One region of the Blautia sp. OM07-19 genome, then DNA from elsewhere that is predicted to be linked to it. Evidence: riboswitches for the same ligand, from Rfam matches in the RefSeq annotation. Region 1 holds a riboswitch; each other region holds the start of a gene.
What was found. A riboswitch is a leader RNA that binds a small molecule or an ion and turns the genes downstream of it on or off. The one in region 1 is predicted to bind cobalamin.
Positions count from the first base shown of each region.

Region 2: another riboswitch for cobalamin. It lies ahead of DXC01_RS18945 (ABC transporter substrate-binding protein); the one in region 1 lies ahead of DXC01_RS11820 (sirohydrochlorin cobaltochelatase).
Region 3: another riboswitch for cobalamin. It lies ahead of DXC01_RS00170 (cysteine-rich small domain-containing protein); the one in region 1 lies ahead of DXC01_RS11820 (sirohydrochlorin cobaltochelatase).

Region 1 is NZ_QULA01000016.1:27,643-33,676, reverse strand. It holds gene DXC01_RS11830 (Ig-like domain-containing protein) at 1-688, shown strand, start outside; gene DXC01_RS11825 (hypothetical protein) at 820-1,437, opposite strand; gene DXC01_RS11820 (sirohydrochlorin cobaltochelatase) at 1,529-2,980, opposite strand; cobalamin riboswitch at 3,113-3,310, opposite strand; gene thiE (thiamine phosphate synthase) at 3,365-4,015, opposite strand; gene DXC01_RS11810 (Na+/H+ antiporter NhaC family protein) at 4,021-5,313, opposite strand; gene DXC01_RS11805 (NUDIX hydrolase) at 5,323-5,826, opposite strand.
Region 2 is NZ_QULA01000053.1:695-6,728, forward strand. It holds gene DXC01_RS18940 (hypothetical protein) at 1-1,149, shown strand, start outside; cobalamin riboswitch at 1,225-1,424, shown strand; gene DXC01_RS18945 (ABC transporter substrate-binding protein) at 1,621-3,183, shown strand; gene nikB (nickel ABC transporter permease) at 3,239-4,186, shown strand; gene nikC (nickel transporter permease) at 4,191-5,018, shown strand; gene DXC01_RS18960 (ABC transporter ATP-binding protein) at 5,030-5,812, shown strand; gene DXC01_RS18965 (ABC transporter ATP-binding protein) at 5,805-6,034, shown strand, end outside.
Region 3 is NZ_QULA01000001.1:40,408-46,441, reverse strand. It holds gene DXC01_RS00180 (glycyl radical protein) at 1-1,587, opposite strand, end outside; gene DXC01_RS00175 (phosphatase) at 1,923-2,636, shown strand; gene DXC01_RS00170 (cysteine-rich small domain-containing protein) at 2,759-3,040, opposite strand; cobalamin riboswitch at 3,407-3,598, opposite strand; gene nudC (NAD(+) diphosphatase) at 3,807-4,655, shown strand; gene DXC01_RS00160 (glycerate kinase family protein) at 4,967-6,034, shown strand, end outside.

The DNA.
Region 1 (6,034 bases):
CAATACAACAGACAAAGTTGTATGGAAATCCAGCAATACCAAAGTTGCAACTGTATCCGCTAACGGTACTGTAAAAGCAGTGAAAGCAGGTACTGCTGTGATCACCGCTACGGCAGGAAAAGTAAAAGCAACATGCAAAGTTACTGTTGCCAACCCAGTTTACAAAGTAACCAGCATCAAACTTGCAGCTGCTCCTTCCCGCTACATCACAGCAGGCAAAAGAGTACAGCTCAGAGCTACAATCACTCCTTCCAATGCAACAAACAAAGCAGTAACCTGGAAATCCAGCAATACCAGAATCGCAACTGTCAGCTCTACCGGTATTGTAACCTTCAACAAAAATGCAGGCGGCAAAAAAGTCACCATCACAGCTACTGCAAAAGATGGCAGCAAGAAATATGCAAGAATCACCCTTGCCTGCATGAAAGGTTCTGTAAAGAGCATCAGGCTTTCCGGAAAAACTACCGTTACCAACGGTCAGTCCACAAAAGTAACCGCAGCCGTTACTTCTCAGGGCGGAAGCGCAAACAGATCACTTGCATGGTCTTCCAGCAATACAAAACTTGCTACCGTTGACAAATACGGTAAAGTCAAAACCATCAAAGGCAAAAAAGGTACAGTTACCATCACTGCCAAAGCAACAGACGGATCTGGAAAGAAAGCAACATTCAAGATCCGCATCAAATAATATCCCTCAGTTTCACTGATCGATATTACTACATAAAAAAATATCCTGGCGGGTTCAGTTATGACACTGGATCCGTACAGGATATTTTTATTGTACTGCATATTTGGTTATCGTTTTGTCCAAAGACAATTTTATTTCTCTGACGCTTCTTTTGTATCGTCTGTTGAAGTGTCCTTCGTCTCTTCTGTTGCTGCTGTCTCATCAGATTCTTTCTGAGGATTGGTGACTTTTACCTTATGGTCGTACCATTTGTTTTTCTTTCCGATCAGGGCAAGGTCAAATTCTTCGTCAATAGCTTCAACCGGAATATCAAAACCATAAACTTCTTCTGACATTCCATCGCTGTATGTAACAGTATCTGTTGTCGGCTGGAGAAGTTCTGCACCATCTTTCTGTGCATCCTCTGCTGTTCCCACAAACAGATTTACGATATTTTTGGAAGCCAGACTTACATGAAGTGTCATCTTACCGTCTTTGACTGTCAGGACTCCCTTGCCATCGTTTGCTTCGTTTACATGGAACATTCCGCTGTCTGTGTCAAACTCAGCACTGTAGGTGCCATCTTCCAGAACTGCATCCTTTGCATCGTCCTTCTTATCGGTTGTATCAGCCTTGGCATCATCCTTCTTGGCATCTGCTGTTGCTGTAGAAACTGACTTGACTTCTGTTTCTGCCAGAACCGGCGTAAAGCTTCCAAGCATAAGTGCTCCGCTTAATACGCATGCCATCATTGCCACTGAACGTTTCATAATATTTTCCTCCTGCTTTTACAGGAAATGCCCGGAAAGACCTAGATCCTCCCGGGCAGCCCCGTTATCTTACATAAAAACTGTTTCTTTATTATTCTGCTGCTTCTTCTGTAGTATCAGCTGCATCGTCTGTTGTTTCCTCTGCTGCTGCATCATCAGAAGCTTCTTCTGTGTCATCTGTTACTTCTGCTGCATCATCAGCTGTTCCCAGAGAATCGATAGCATCTTTTGTATGTGCTACATACAGATCCTCAACTGCTGCGACTCTTCCAAGACCTTCGATCTGGCAGTCAACACTGTCAAATGCTCCGGATGCCTCGAACTGGCTCTTCCAGGAATCTTCATCATCACCAGCCATATCGTTGTTTGCATGGTCACCAGCTACAACCATAAGCGGACGAAGAACAACTTTCTTGAAGCCTGCATCTTTAACCTTAGCGATAACTTCTTCGCATGCGGTGTCTTCCGGCTCACCTTCAACAGTTCCGATGAAAGCGTTTGTGAATCCAAGGTCTCCCATCTGTGTCTGCATCTGATCGTATGTTACGTTTGCTGTATGAGAAGTACCATGTCCCATGAATACAAATGCTGTTCCGTCTTCTGCGGCTGCTTCCATGCTGTCATATCCTGCTACCTTGCAAGCTTCATCTGTGATAGCCTGTGCAACTGCTTTCTTGTCGTCGTTGATCACAGTAGCGTCATCACCAACTTCACCAAGCATTGGCTCTGCGATTGCTACAGATTCGAATTTGTCTTTGTAGTTGTCGATTACTTCTACCATCTCATCGTACTCAGCACCATGCATCAGATGTGTAGGCTGAACAACAAGGTTCTTAACTCCGTTTGCTACTGCACGGTCAAGAGCCTGATCCATGTTGTCGATTGCTTCATCATCTCTTGCCTCTACATGGTTGATGATGATCTGTGCTGTGAAAGCACGTCTTACGGACCAGTCCGGATAAGCTGCTGCCAGAGCATCTTCGATTCCTTTGATATCCTGTGCACGGCTGTCGTTGAAGGAAGTACCAAAGCTTACAACAAGAAGTTCGTTCTCACCGATCTCATCCTGGTTGCGTGGGTCATCCTTGGAAGCATCGCCTGTGTCACGTCCGAAATATTCCGGGCTTGCTTCTTCACCTTCTACCAGTTCTTTCTGTGCGTCTGTCAGAGCATCCCATGCTTCTTTGGCTGCCTTACAGTCCTCATCTGTTGTGTCGTTTCTTTCCTGAACGTAGATCTTGTCGATCAGTGCTGCAACGTTGTCTGCTGCTGCCTGGTCATCATCAGATGCCTCTGCTGTATCGTCTGCAGCTTCTGCGTCATCTGCTGCTGCCTCTGTTGCAGTGTCCTCTGTCTTGTCGCTCAGTAGTGCAACGTCATCTGCTGCTTCTGCGTCATCTGCGTCATCTGCGTCATCTGCTGCTGCCTCTGTTGCAGTGTCCTCTGCTGTGTTGTCAGAAGCCATAACTCCTGCTGTACCCATCATAGATACAGTTGTGATCGCTAACAGTATTGCAAGTGCTTTTACAGTTTTGTTTTTCATGTTTTTGTCCTCCTTTGACATTACAGTACGAAAACTGAACAGAATCCTGCACACAAAAAAAGCCCTCAAAAAAGGGGTAAGTGGTCTATCAAAAAACGGTACGACCAATTACTCGTGATCTGGAATCCATATTCCCGTACCAGACAACAGGCAGGTTTCCTGACTTGCCGCTCAACATATGGTTCTATCTTCCCAGTTTCCCAGTGATCATGCTTAATGCATACAGAACCGTACTCCGTGCTTACAGTGACGAGATCGTACAGGTTTCTCACCTGTTTCCCTTTTAACCTCATGAACAATGCCCTCGGCACCTGTTATCTTCTTTATTCAATTTTCTATACAGTATCATATTTTTTGACAAATTACAATACATTTGGGCTATTTTTAACAAAATATATCGGTCAGCCTGCTCATCTGTGCTGTTTTTGCTGCCGGATCTTCCGCTGCAAAGATCCCCGAGATCACGGCTGCACCGTTGACTCCGCTGCCCTCAAGCTGTGAGACATTTTCGCTGTTGATCCCGCCGATCGCCACGACCGGAATACTGACAGAGGCTGCGATCTTCTTCAGGTCTTCCATGGAAAGATATTTGGCATCTTTCTTTGTTGTGCTGCCAAAAACCGCCCCTGTTCCGATGTAATCTGCTCCGGCTTTTTCGGCTGCGATCGCCTGTTCAACAGTCTTGGCTGTCATCCCGAGGATTTTGTCCGGTCCTATCATAGCACGGATGTCTCTTTCCTTAATGTCTGACTGACCGACATGTACACCGTCCGCGTCCATTTCCAGCGCGATTTCCACACTGTCATTCACCACAAAGGGGATATTGTATCTGTGGCAGAGTTTCTGAAGTTCTATGGCTTCTTTTCTTGTCTCCTCTGCACCCAGTTCTTTTTCTCGGAGCTGAAGGAAGGTTGCCCCGTTCTGGATTACCTTTTCGCAGACAGAAAGAAGTGTTTCGTCTTCTTTCAGCCAGCTTCGGTCCGTAATGACATAAAGTTTCAGCGCTTTTGCTATCTGTTCTCTTGTAAATTTCATCTTTCTTATCCTTTCTTCCGAATTCCATCCAATACCCTGCAAAGCGGCAGCAGATACAGGAAAAACGCGAATAAAATACTGCTCTGCGGTGCACCGACTGCTGTAAGCGGAACCGCCCCCGCGATCGACCATGGGATCATTGGTGCAAGGATCACGACACTGTCCTCCAGGTCATTCGCAAACCGCTCTTTGTCTCGTTCTGTTCTGGCGCAGAGCTGCTGTGTCAGCATGATCGCAAGTGTCTGGTTGCAGGCGATCGCGCTGGCTGCTGCTGATGTGAGCAGGATCGCAAGAAACGGAAATGTTTTCTGTGCCAGAGACTCTACTGTTGTCTGGATCCCGTCGAGGATCCCTGTCTTCTCAAAAATCCCCGAATAGGATGAGGAAAGACACACGATCGCACCGACTCTCAGCATGGAAACGATCCCTCCTCCATCCAGCATGGAAGCAATCTCTGCATTTTCGCTGTGAAAGCCAAAGATAAGGATGTGCGGGAGTTCCATAAGCGGCATCCCCTGTATCCAAACGCATAAGACAAGTGCCACGGCAATGCTTGCAAGCATGGAAATTTTGACTCCGAGCTGCGCCACGGACAGGGTCAGAATCACCAGTGCCGGCAGAAATATCCACCAGACGATCCGAAATTCCTGATGAAAAACTCCGGTAAGATCCGGCAGTTCCTGTGTATGGGAAGTCCTCATTCCGACCATTGTATACAAGATGCAGACCAGTACAAAGGGAATCAGCGCACTGCGGACCATATTTCGGATGTTTCTATAAATGCTGGTCTCTGTCAGTTCTGACACAAGAAGGGCGCTGGTCGAGACCGGTGAACAGCGGTCACCAAAAAAGATTCCCGAAAGGATCGCGCCACCGCAGAGCCACGGAGATACCGAAAGGACAGATCCCATCGTCGCACAGACAACGCCTACTGTTGCCGCCGTCCCGAACGAAGTTCCGGTCAGCACCGAAACCAGCGAGTTCAAAAGAAATACCATCAGAAGAAAAACCGATGGTTTTATAAAATGGATCGTATAGCAGATGATCGCCGGGATCGTTCCTGCCTGTCTCCAGAGTGCGGTCAGCATTCCGATCAGCATAAAGGTGATCAGGATGTTTCTGACTTTCCAGATTCCCTCGCCCGCCATATGCAGGATCTCTTTTACCGAAAAGCCTTTTTTCTTTGCATAACAGCCAAAGATCACGAAGCCTGCCAGTAATGCATATATAATAGAAACATTACATACAATACACAGAATAAGGATGCCGCAAAACAGCCCTAATACTGCAAATTCCATGGCAGCCTCCTACATCTCAAAGGCTTTGCGGATGCTGTCGTAATGGAGGAATTTACCTTCTGCTGCAAATGCCTGGATCTGTTCCAGAGTTGCAAACATATGTCCGTCTGTCTCCTCTGTCTGCAGTGTCAGGTCTTTCTCGTCAGTGTCCATGACGAAACGGTAAACGTCTACAAAATAGTTGTCGCCCTCGCCCGGATTTTCTCTCTTATAAGTAAAAAGATAACCTCCTTCTGCGTTTCTCGCATCCAGACCAGTCTCTTCTTTTACTTCACGGAGCACTGCCTCATAGGAGTCCTCTCCTGCCTGTGCCGCGCCGCCGGAAACTTCCCACCAGCCCGGAGCCCAGGCTTTTGTCATAACTCGTTTAGTGATCAGGAATGTGCCGTCCGGTCTTGCAACAACGCCAAGCACGGTCAGATGATACTCCCCGTCTTTCAGACACCAGTCGTTTCTTTTCATTGTGCGGCCTGTCGGCTGTTTATTTTCATCATAGATATCCCAGTATTCCATTTATCTTTCTCTCCCTGTCTGTCTTTTTTGTCCCTGCCTCTACTGGCGGGGATTTTTTTCGGTTTTATTTTACCAGAGTAAAGTGTAAATGACAAGGAATTCAGATTTATAGCCTGGAAAAACATGGTTCAAAATCTGGCAGTTCTTCCTTTTTAATGCTCAGGCAGTTTATCGGCATCGGATTTAACCGGTTATTCATTTTCCGGGG
Region 2 (6,034 bases), on a different contig from region 1:
TCAGTTATGGCAGCCGATACCCTGAATGATACAGCAGATCAGGATGAAAAAATGACGATAGGGGTGTCTGTATATAATCTGAATGATGCAGAAGTAAGAGCATTTAGAAATTATTTTGAAAATTATGTCGGCATGGCTTTTGAAGTCGAGTTTTTATATTCTTCCAGTATAAGTACAGCAGAAGAAGAAATCAGCTTTATCAACGAGCTTCATGAAAGAAATGTAAAGGGAATTATTTCTTTCCTTTCCTCAGATCTTGAAGAAGTTCTTCCGGTATGTGAAGAATATGGTATGTATTATGTACGTGGCTCAGGAACGATCAGTGATGAAATGTATGAGAAAGTAAAGGATAATCCTTATTTTCTGGGAACAATAGGAACATCTGTTGAAACAGAAATGGATGCGGCTGCCAATATGGCGGAGTATTTTGTTTCAGAGGATCAGAATAACCAGAATCATTACATAATAGCATGTGGAGGATCTGCTATCGGTAATGAGATGCATCGTCTGAGAACGATTGGTATTCTGAATAAGCTTCAGGAAGCATATGGCCTGTCATATGAGAAGTCTGTAGAAGAACTGGTGAATACGCAGGATACTGAAGAAATTGAAACAGGCAGTGACATTAAGATTACTCTGGTTCCGGGGTATCCAAAAGATCACCTGGATGAAAAGCTGGCTGATTCGCTGAATACAGGAGATTATAATGTTATTCTGAGTGTAGTGAGCGCAAGTGATTTTATCAAGATAATTGATGCTTATGAAGAAGAGAACAGTACAGATGTATTGTTGGGTTCCATTGACTGTTTTACAGAAGATACATACGAAATGTTTAATAAAAAGGGATATAACGGCAAGGAAAGAATCGACTATCTTGTAGGAAAATACGGTGCTATCGTTGCACCATCATTTGTTGCCATGAAAAATGCTCTGGAAGGCTTTGCAGAAGATTACCGTGAAGATGGAAGTGCTTTCCGGCTGCAGCAGTCATTCTGGACAGCGGATTCAGTAGATGAGTTTAATAAGCAGTATGCGTTATCTATTGGAATGTATGATAATACATATAGTGTAGAGGACATGATGGAAGTTCTGAAATCCTATACACCGGAAACAAATTTTGAGAAATTCCGGAAATTTACGGAAAAATAGATAGAAAATAAGAGTCTAAAATAATTGACGTATACATGATGGTATGTTATGCTAGATGAGTATTCATACGGTCATTTAATGATTTTAGAGATAAGTTCAGACCAGCAGAAGCGTCCTGCTGGTCTGATTAAAAGGGAAACCGGTGTAAATCCGGTACGATCCCGTCACTGTGATAGTTGGTTTTCAGCTGAATGCCACTGGAAGATATTTTTCTGGGAAGGTGCTGAAAATGGGTAAGCTTAAGTCAGGAGACCTGCTTATTTCTGGTAAAAGAGATTCTTGCGGACGACGAGAAATCCTGCTTAAGAGTTACAACTTCATGTGTTGCATATATATGTTTGATTCTTTAATGGTAAGATTTCGTGACGGATGTGGGAGCATCTGTCTTTTTTTTCGTTCAAAATCACAGGAATGGACAGTATGAGAAGGAAGAAAAACAACGAAGAAACAAAAAAAGAAAGGAAGTAAAGGATGAAAAAAACAAAAAGAGAATTACTTGTGTTAGCAGCGGCAACAACAGTTGCATTATTAATGGGAGTTACTGTACAGGCGAAGGGTGATGAGAAGGTTTTAAACTTCGGATGTCAGATGTACACAGATGGATGTGTAAACAGTGCAAATGATGAAAACAGTGGATGGAATGCTATGAGATATGGTATTGCTGAAGCATTATTTAAATTCGATGACAATATGGAAGTTATCCCGTGGCTTGCTGAGAGTTATGAAGTAAATGACGAGCATACAGAATGGACGATCAAGCTGAAAGACGGAATTAAATTCTCTGACGGATGTGATTTAACTCCGACAAAGGTAAAAGAGTATTTTGATCACATGAAAGAGGTAGGACCTTCCGGATCTGCCAAACCGGAGAAATATCTGGAATTTGAAGCAGAAGTTACTGTAGATGATGATGCAAATACTATTAACATCAAAACAAGCAAACCATATGCAAACCTTGTAGGACAGCTCTGCCACCCAACTATGGGAATCACAGATGTAGAACATATTGAAAACTACGATAATGGAATTATTGGAACAGGTCCATACAAGATTGAAGAATTCAATGGTGTAGGTGTTGGTTATACATTAGCTGCAAATGAGTATTATCGTGAAGATGTTCCATACGATAAGATCAATCTGCTGTTCATGGGAGATAACTCCGCAAAAACAATGGCTCTCCAGAGTGGTCAGGTAGACTTGGTTGAGAATATCACAAATGTAGCAGATATTCAGGATTTCCAGGACAGTGATGACTTTACTGTTGATATTGCATCCGGTGTACGCTGCGGATTTGCATGGATGAACTTTGATGGTGTTCTTGGAAACAAAACACTTCGTCAGGCAATCCTGATGGCAATTGACTATGATACAATCTGTAATTCCAGAACAATCGGTGGACTTTATACACCAGGATTTTCCGTACTGCCATCTACTCTGAACTATGATTACGACAAACTTGAGAATCCATATACCTATGATCCGGAAAAAGCAAAACAGATTCTGGATGATGCAGGAATCGTTGACACAGATGGAGATGGAATCCGTGAACTGGATGGCCAGAATATCAACCTTAGATATATTTCTTATGAAAACCGTCTTCTGAATGACTTTGCAGATGCTCACGCACAGTATCTTGCAGAAATCGGCATCGGTGTTGTTCCTGAATACGGAAGCTCAGATGATCAGTGGAGTAAACTTGCAGCACTGGATTATGACTTTAATAACAATAACTGGATCACTGTTGGTACCGGAGATCCTCTGGCATATATGGCTAACTGGGCAACTGATACCAGCTACTGCGCATACTCCAACCCGGACTATGATAAGTTATATGAAGAATTAAAAGGTGAAATGGATCCGGAAAAGAGAAAAGATCTGATCTTCCAGATGCAGCAGATCCTGGTAGATGATGCAGCGGTTCTGATTGATGGATACTACAACTCATCTATGATCTACAGTAAGAAAGTTGGTTCTGCACATATCCATACAGCAGATTACTACTGGCTGTCAACAGAAATTACTCCTGCAGAATAAGAAAAGTCTGCGAATTGTGAAGTTACTGAATAGTTACAAACAGAAATAAAAAGAGGTGTCTTTTTTGAGTAAAAAGCAAATAATCAAGCGTTTATTACAGATTGTGATCGTATTGATCGGTATCAGCTTTATTACATTTGCACTGACCTTTATGTCACCAGGTGACCCTGTACGAAACATGTACACGGCAACCGGTGTAATGCCTACTGAAGAAATGGTTCAGGAGACACGCGAGGAACTTGGTCTGAATGATCCGTTTCTGGTGCAGTATACCAGATGGCTTAAGAACTGTCTGAAAGGTGACTTTGGCAAATCATACAGCTTAAATAAACCAGTTACAGAACTTCTTGCAGCCAGATTATGGCCGACTTTGAAACTTACATTAATGGCCATGATCCTTATGCTGGTTATTTCTGTACCTTTAGGTATGTTGTCTGCCATATATAAAGATAAATGGATCGATTATCTCGTCCGGGGAATTACATTCCTCGGATGTGCGATGCCTAACTTCTGGGTTGGACTTCTGTTAATGCTGGCATTCTGTGTTTATATCAATGCATTTCCGGTTATCAGTTCTGCGGGAGACTTTAAGAGTCTGTTTCTTCCGGCTTTGACACTTGCGATTGCAATGTCTTCCAAATATACCAGACAGGTAAGAACAGCGGTGCTGGATGAACTGAGTCAGGATTATGTGATCGGTGCACAGGCAAGAGGAGTAAAGAAATCAAAGATTATCTGGGGCAATGTATTTCCAAATTCATTGCTTCCGCTGATCACAATGTTTGGTCTTTCCATAGGATCACTTCTTGGAGGAACCAGTGTTGTAGAAGTAATCTTCTCTTATCCGGGTCTTGGAAACCTTGCAGTTTCAGCAATCACATCCAGTGATTACAATCTGATCCAGGGATATGTATTATGGCTTGCCCTGATTTATATGGTCATTAACCTGATCGTTGATGCATCTTATGTTTATATTGATCCACGTATGCGTTTAAAGGAGTAGAATCATGAAAAAGAAAAACAGATTTTTAGCAAATAAAACTTTTGTCGTGTTTTCTATTCTTGCAGTCTGTATTATTCTGACAGCAGTATTTGCACCGGTGGTAACCAGAGGGGTTGACCCGTTAAAAGGTTCTCTGGTAGATGCACTGCTTCCGCCATGCAAGGAACATATTTTTGGAACCGACAAAATGGGCAGGGATATTTTTTCAAGAGTTATTTATGGAGCACGTGCATCTCTGTCAGCAACCTTTGGTGTTGTTGCCCTGATCTTTCTGGTGGGAACTGTTACCGGAGTCCTTGCAGGATATTTCGGAGGTGTCATTGATGCTGTTATTATGCGAATTGCAGATATGATGCTTGCTTTCCCAGGACTGGTACTTGCTCTTGCTGTTGCAGGTATTATGGGCGCAAGTATCAAAAATGCGATCATCGCTATTGTAGTAGTAAGCTGGACCAAATATGCGCGTCTGGCACGAAGCCTGGTTATGAAGATCCGTGACAGGGATTATGTATCAGCAGCGATCGTTACCGGTTCCAAAACACCGTATATGCTGTTTCGATATATGCTTCCAAATGCACTTCCTACACTGATCATTACTGCTGCGACAGATATAGGTTCCATGATGCTGGAACTGGCAGCAATGTCCTTCCTGGGATTTGGCGCGAAGCCGCCGGCACCGGAATGGGGTTATATGCTGAATGAAGGAAGAGCGTGTATGCAGTCCGCTCCGTGGCTGATGATCTTCCCGGGTCTTGCTATTTTTGTAGTAGTTGTTGTATTTAATATGCTTGGGGATTCCATCCGTGATATCCTCGATCCAAGAAATGAGTAGGAGGAATAAACATGCTGAAATTAGATAATGTGACAATCTCCTACAAAAATGTTCCAACTGTTCAGAATTTTAATCTGGATATGAAAGAGGGACAGATCGTTTCTCTGGTAGGAGAATCCGGAAGTGGAAAAACCACTGTTATCCGTGCTGTTCTGGGACTTCTTGCAGGTGGCGGTAAGGTCACAGAAGGAAGTATTACATTTGAAGGAGAAGACCTCTTATCCTATACACCGGAACAGTGGAGAAAACTTCGTGGTTCTGATATTTCCATGATTTTTCAGGACAGTGGTGCAATGATGAATCCGACACGTAAAGTCGGAAAAGTATTCACAGAATATATTCTTACTCATGAGAAAATTTCCAAAAAAGAGGCATGGAGTAAGGGAATCGCAATGCTGGAGCGAATGAGACTTCCGTCTCCGGATAATATTATGGAATCTTATCCTTTCCAGTTATCCGGTGGTATGAGACAGCGAGTTGGTATTGCGATGGGAATGACTTATCAGCCGAAGCTTCTTCTTGCAGATGAACCGACTTCTGCACTGGATGTAACAACGCAGGCACAGATCGTGCGTCAGATGATGAAGCTCAGAGATGATTATCATACAGGCATTATTGTAGTAACCCATAATCTGGGTGTAGCTGCCTACATGTCAGATTATATTGTTGTAATGAAGAACGGAAAAATGGAAGACCAGGGAACAAGAGAGTATATTCTGAAAGAATCAAAGAATGAATATACCAGAAAACTTCTGGAGGCAGTTCCATCCCGGGGAGGTGAACGATATGTCTGAAAAAAGAGAAGTAATACTGGAAGCGAAACATGTAACCAGAAGATTTGCGGCATCACATGGACGTACTCTGCTGGCGAACAATGATATTAATCTGAAAATGTATAAAGGTGAAACACTGGGTCTGGTAGGAGAATCCGGATGTGGTAAGAGTACATTTATGAGATTTCTGGTTTCTCTTGATACACCTTCAGAGGGTGAGATTCTGTACCGCGGTACAGATAT
Region 3 (6,034 bases), on a different contig from region 1:
TACCATACAGGATTCAAATGGAAGCGGTACACGTTCTGCGTGTGCAACGTCGATCGCATTATCTGCATTTACAAGAAGGGAAATACAGTATTCCATCTGTTTCTTGTATGCGTCATAAAATTCCTCGAAGGTTGTCATCTTGGTGACATCGCCTGTCTGGATACCAACAAGCTCGCCCTTGTCCATACCATTGGAGAATACGAGTTCCAGCGGGCGGCACATATTGAAGAATGCTGCGTCATGCCATCCATCTGTCTTGCCGGCTTTCTGCGGTTCTACACATCCGATGATGTTGTATTCTCTGGCATCTGCAAGAGTCAGTCCTCTGTTCAGAAGTGCCGGGATGATAACTTCATCATTATAGTAGGCCGGAAGTCCGATACCTGTTCTTGTAAGCTCGGCTGCCTTGATCAGCAGTTCGTGCGGGGAGCCATTCCATACACGAATGGAAAGGGAAGGCATCGGCAGGTGTACATGCATAGATGCAAGGATACACATAACAGAAAGGTCATTGGTAACATCATTTCCGTCCTTGTCCTGACCACCGACGATCAGGTTCTGGAAAAGGCTGTATCCTGCAAATCCCTCTGCAGAAGCTGCATCACGGACTTTGTTGAGGTCATTCAGTTTGACCCAGATACAGTCAAGAAGTTCCTGTGCGGATTCTCTGGTGATGATGCCCTTGTCAAGATCTGCCTTATAATAAGGATACATATACTGGTCAAAACGTCCAGGGGAAATGGAATGTCCGCTGGATTCAACCTGAAGGAGCTGCTGTACAAACCAGAAGGACTGGCATGCTTCATAGAAGCTTGTTGCTCCATTTGCCGGAACACGGCTGCAGTTCTGTGAGATCTGCAGAAGTTCCTGTTTACGTACAGGATCGGTACACTCTGCTGCCATCTGGGACGCAAGCTCTGCATAACGCTCTGCGTATTCGATGACTGCCTGGCAGGAAAGGATGACTGCCTTAAGAAAATGTGATTTCTTGACGTAATTGCCGTCTCCAACCTGACATCTGTCGAGTTCTGCCTGTGCTTTGTCGATGATTCCCTTGTAACCGATTGCAAGAACTTCTTCATATTTAACAGTTACATGTCCGACACCGTTGTAAAAATAGTTGCCTGGTGTAAAAATATTGTGTTCGATTGCTCTGATTGCTTCCGGCGCCATGTAGGAGGTTGCAAGTTCGCTGGAGGTTTTGCCCTTCCAGTATTTATGTACTTCTCTTAACTCCTGCTTGGTCTCCTCAGCAATGTAAAACGGGTCTGCGCTCCTCGTTTCAACCGTATCCAGTTCATCCTCCAGCCACTGGTAGGAAAATTCCGGGAAAGTCTGACATCCTCGCGGTGCGATCGTGCTGCTTCCAACAATCAGTTCGTTGTCACGGATGATGATCGGGATATTACGGAGAATGTGGGCAAAAGCTTCTGCACGTCTGGTGATCGTAGGCTGTCCCTCTGTGGCCTTGTACGATTCTGTGATAAGCTTCGCCCTTGCAGATTCGATAACCGGCATGTGGGCATAAAGTGCCTCAACCAGTTTCGGAATTCTGGATGACTTTGGAATATCTGTGGTATTAAACATCTCCACGTCTCCTTTCTTATGGTGTCTCAAACGCCATATCTCATATGTATCAGCGGACATGCCACTGGCACCTCTTAAGGCGCTATGACGCCACGATTCATATAGAACCATTATACTCTACACGCTCCTGCATGTCAACGAAATCCAACAGTATTTATCGGTTTTTTGTGCGGGTTTTGTTGTGGTTTTTGTTTGTTTTGTGTTGGTTTTTATTTGGAATTTGATTTTTGAGTTGACTTTTGGATTTTAGACTGCCATACTGAGATCAGTATAGTTTCTGTTACTGTAATTGGATCTGACAGTAACGATTTTTTCCGATCGGAGGAGGAACAAACATGTATCTTTCTGATGTACATACACATTCCATCGCAAGCGGGCACGGAACGACCTGTACCGTTTCTGATATGGCAAAAGCGGCTTCAAAGAAGGGGCTTAAACTGCTCGGGATCACAGACCATGGACCTGGCACACTTGCCGCGGGAACTTCTTCTTATTTCAGAAGTCTTTCTTATTCTCCCAAGAAACGCTTTGAGATTGAATTATTGTTTGGAGTTGAACTGAATATCCTTGATGTTGATGGACATGTAGATTTAAGTGATAAACTTCTTGACAAACTGGATTACGCGATTGCGAGCATGCACGCGCAAAATTATAAGAGTGGTTCTGTAAAAGAAAATACAAGTGCTTACCTGAACGCTATGAAGCATCCCTGCGTCAAAATCCTCGGACATTGCGATAATCCGCATTTTCCAGCAGATTATGAGACACTTGCAGTCGCAGCAAAAGAATTCGGAGTGATCTTTGAAATCAACGAAGCCTCCCTCGCCCCCTACGGCTACCGAGGAGACACCCGAACCAACAACCGCGAGATCCTGCGCTGCTGCCGCAAGTACAACATCCCGATCGTCCTCTCCAGCGACAGCCACGGCACAGAACACATCGGAGACTTCACCTGCGCCGCCGAATTCGTGCATGAAGAAATGTTCCCGGAGGAACTGATCTTGAATAATCAGATTCCAAGGTTGAAAATGATATTAGAAGAGAGATAATGAGTCTCCCACACACCGGTCCCTAATCTGCCGCCCTACGGGCGGCGTTCAGGGACCACACCCCGGTGAGCGAATGTCATCCGTACAGGAGGTGTTTCTCCGTAGGCGTCCCCATTCCTCATCTACCCCATCTTCTTCATCAACTCCACCAACTCCGCATACTTCCCAGTCACATACCCATAATTCTTCCTCTTATGCGGCAGCTGACAATCCGTGCAGTCCTTAAATCCCTTATCCGTAAACTTAAAATTCCCGCCACATTTATCACCCAGTGCATACAACGGGCAATAACAAAACAGACAATTAAAGTTCTCCGGGTCTGCCCCTTTATGGCATGGAAAATATTCACACTCCTTATTGCTGAAATAGGAATAATGTTTCCCTTCCCAATACGGTTTCTCCATAATATTCACCTCCATCCCCTTTTCATCCTATTATATCCTATAAGAAAATATAAAAAAAGCAGCTATGACCAATGTCATGCTGTCATTCAAACATTCTTATAGAGGATTTGCGATGCTGCTCCGGGGTAGACAATGAATCCGTTCAAATATGCGGAGGGAACGAATGCATCCGAAGCAGTATCGCCTGCCATTTAATCATACCCTTAATGGGTTACCATGCTCTGCGGCGGCCACCGCAATTACAAGCATGAGGTATAATTCATACGAACAGGCGAATTCCATAAAAAAATGCCTGCTTCCAATAAGCAGACAACACTCTGGGACTGCGGATATCCCTAAGTTGGTTGTTACACTTTACACGGAAGTTTAACCTCGCCATACAAAGCAGGTTTCCTGACTTCAGGATCATCGCTTGCCTTCCCCTTCTCATACTATGTACAATGGGATAATGAAGGTTCGCTCCTCTGTTACAGTGACCGGATCGCTCAGGACTCTCACCTGATTCCCTCTTCTGACTGCTACGCGGACACAGCCAGCACTTCATATGTTCAATATGGAATTATACTGACATTATAATAGCATACCCTTTGGTCATTGTCAATAGTATCTGATACTTTTTTCACAAATTCATAAGTAAAAAGTTATAATCTCTTTTCACACCCGTTTTTTCTCTGTGTTGCATTTTTTCTGCGTGTGTCCTATACTGAATTATATTTTCCGGTCCTGCATGACCACTACGTAGTTATCACCAAAAGGAGGATTTTTTATGATTCAGGATATCGCACCGCATACTTATCACAATGAATATAAACCAGTCACACCGGATGGCAACAGCATCATTCTCGCTTACGAAAATGGAAAGTGTTTCTTCCATAAAAAAGAAGATGACGTTTCCATCTCTCTTCCACGTTTTCGCGAACTGGAAGGAAATGTAAGCGATCTGTACGAAAATTATATCTATCTTTTTTCCATTGATCAGGAACGTTTTTATCTGATCCCGGGACTTGATACATCCCTGCTGCCGGGCTATGAATTCCATGAAACAAGAGAGCTTCGTTATGTCCAGCCACAGTATCTTGCTTTCGCCACAGTCACTGGATATCAGCTCTGGTTCTGGTACAAAAATCGGCGTTTCTGCGGATGCTGTGGAAAACCAATGAAGCATGACACAAAAGAGCGTATGATGTACTGCCCTTCCTGCGGCCGTCGGGAATACCCGGTACTTATGCCGGCTGTCATCGTCGGCATCACAAACGGTGACAAGATCATTTGTTCCAAATATGAAGGCCGGAGTTTTAAACAATATGCTCTGATCGCCGGATTTGCAGAAATTGGGGAAACCATTGAAGAGACCGTCCAGCGTGAGGTCATGGAAGAGGTCGGCCTTAAAGTCAAAAATCTTCGTTATTACAAGAGCCAGCCATGGTCCTTCTCCGGCACTTTACTTTTCGGATTTTTCTGTGATGTAGACGGAGAGGATACTCTCACGGTGGATCACGAAGAGCTTTCCATAGCACAGTGGTTTGAGCGTGATCAAATTATCGGTCAGGACAACAACAGCAGTCTTACTAACGAGATGATGATGGTATTTGCTGCTGGAAAAGAACCCAAATAAAGAATAGACAAACGTGGTATCTGTTTTTACAAGCAGGCACCACGTTCAGACTATCGCATTATACTCATCATGCAGATCTGCACTTTACAATTCTTTTATCCGCTTCATTTCAAATATTTTGTTATATAGTATATATATTTCGTAAATTTATCTTTATTTTTCAGTATCAAAGACATATCTTTTTCATCCCGCACATGCTATAGTAACATCATCAAAGCTGTTCAGTTCCTCCAATCACCTTACACATTTGCGTTTACTGCCTGAGCAGCTTTTTCAAAAAAACATTCACATTACCAACAGGGGGTTTTGTTATGAAAGTTGTAGTTGCTGTTGATTCATTTAAAGGAAGCATGACTTCCATGGAAGCCGGCATGGCTGTCAAAGCCGGCGTTCTTGCCGCACATAAAGATGCAGAAGTGATCGTCAAACCACTGGCTGACGGCGGCGAGGGAACTACGGATGCCCTGATCGAAGGGCTGAATGGAGAACGTGTCGATGTCACAGTTACCGGACCTTATCATGAACCGGTCAACGCATATTATGGTTATCTCAAGGACACCAACACTGCTGTCATGGAGATGGCTTCTGCCGCCGGGATCACGATCTCCGAGCAGAAAGATCCTATGATCGCTACCACTTACGGTGTCGGTGAAATGATCCTTCACGCCATCAACAAGGGAATCCGCAATTTCATCATCGGAATCGGCGGCAGTGCTACCAATGACGGTGGGATCGGAATGCTTAAGGCTCTTGGATTTACTTTCCTTGACAAAGACGGTCAGGACACCGGCGAAGGCGGACAGGCTCTTGCCAAAGTGGCTTCCGTCAGACTTTCCGACAATGCTGAGCTTCTCTCCCAGTGTAATTTCAAGATCGCATGTGATGTCACAAACCCGCTCTGCGGCTTCCAGGGTGCCACTTACATCTATGGTCCGCAGAAAGGCGTTACTTCCGAAATGCTTCCGGTCCTCGATGCCGGAATGGAAAACTATGCAAAAGTCACCTCACAGACCATCGGAAAAGACAACATGAACGCATCCGGTGCAGGTGCCGCAGGCGGACTTGGTTTTGCATTCTTAAGCTACTTAAACGGAGAACTGACTCCTGGCATCCAGCTTATCCTGAATGCTGTCCATCTTGAGGACGAAATGAAAAACGCCGATGTTGTCGTAACCGGTGAGGGTCGTCTGGATCATCAGACCGCCATGGGAAAAGCTCCTGTAGGCGTCGCAAAACTCGGCAAAAAATATGGTGCAAAAACCGTCGCTTTTGCAGGAAGCGTCACAAAAGAAGCCGTTGCCTGCAACGAAGCCGGTATTGATGCATTTTTCCCGATCATCCGTGGAATCTCCACCCTCAGTGAAGCCATGGATCCGGCT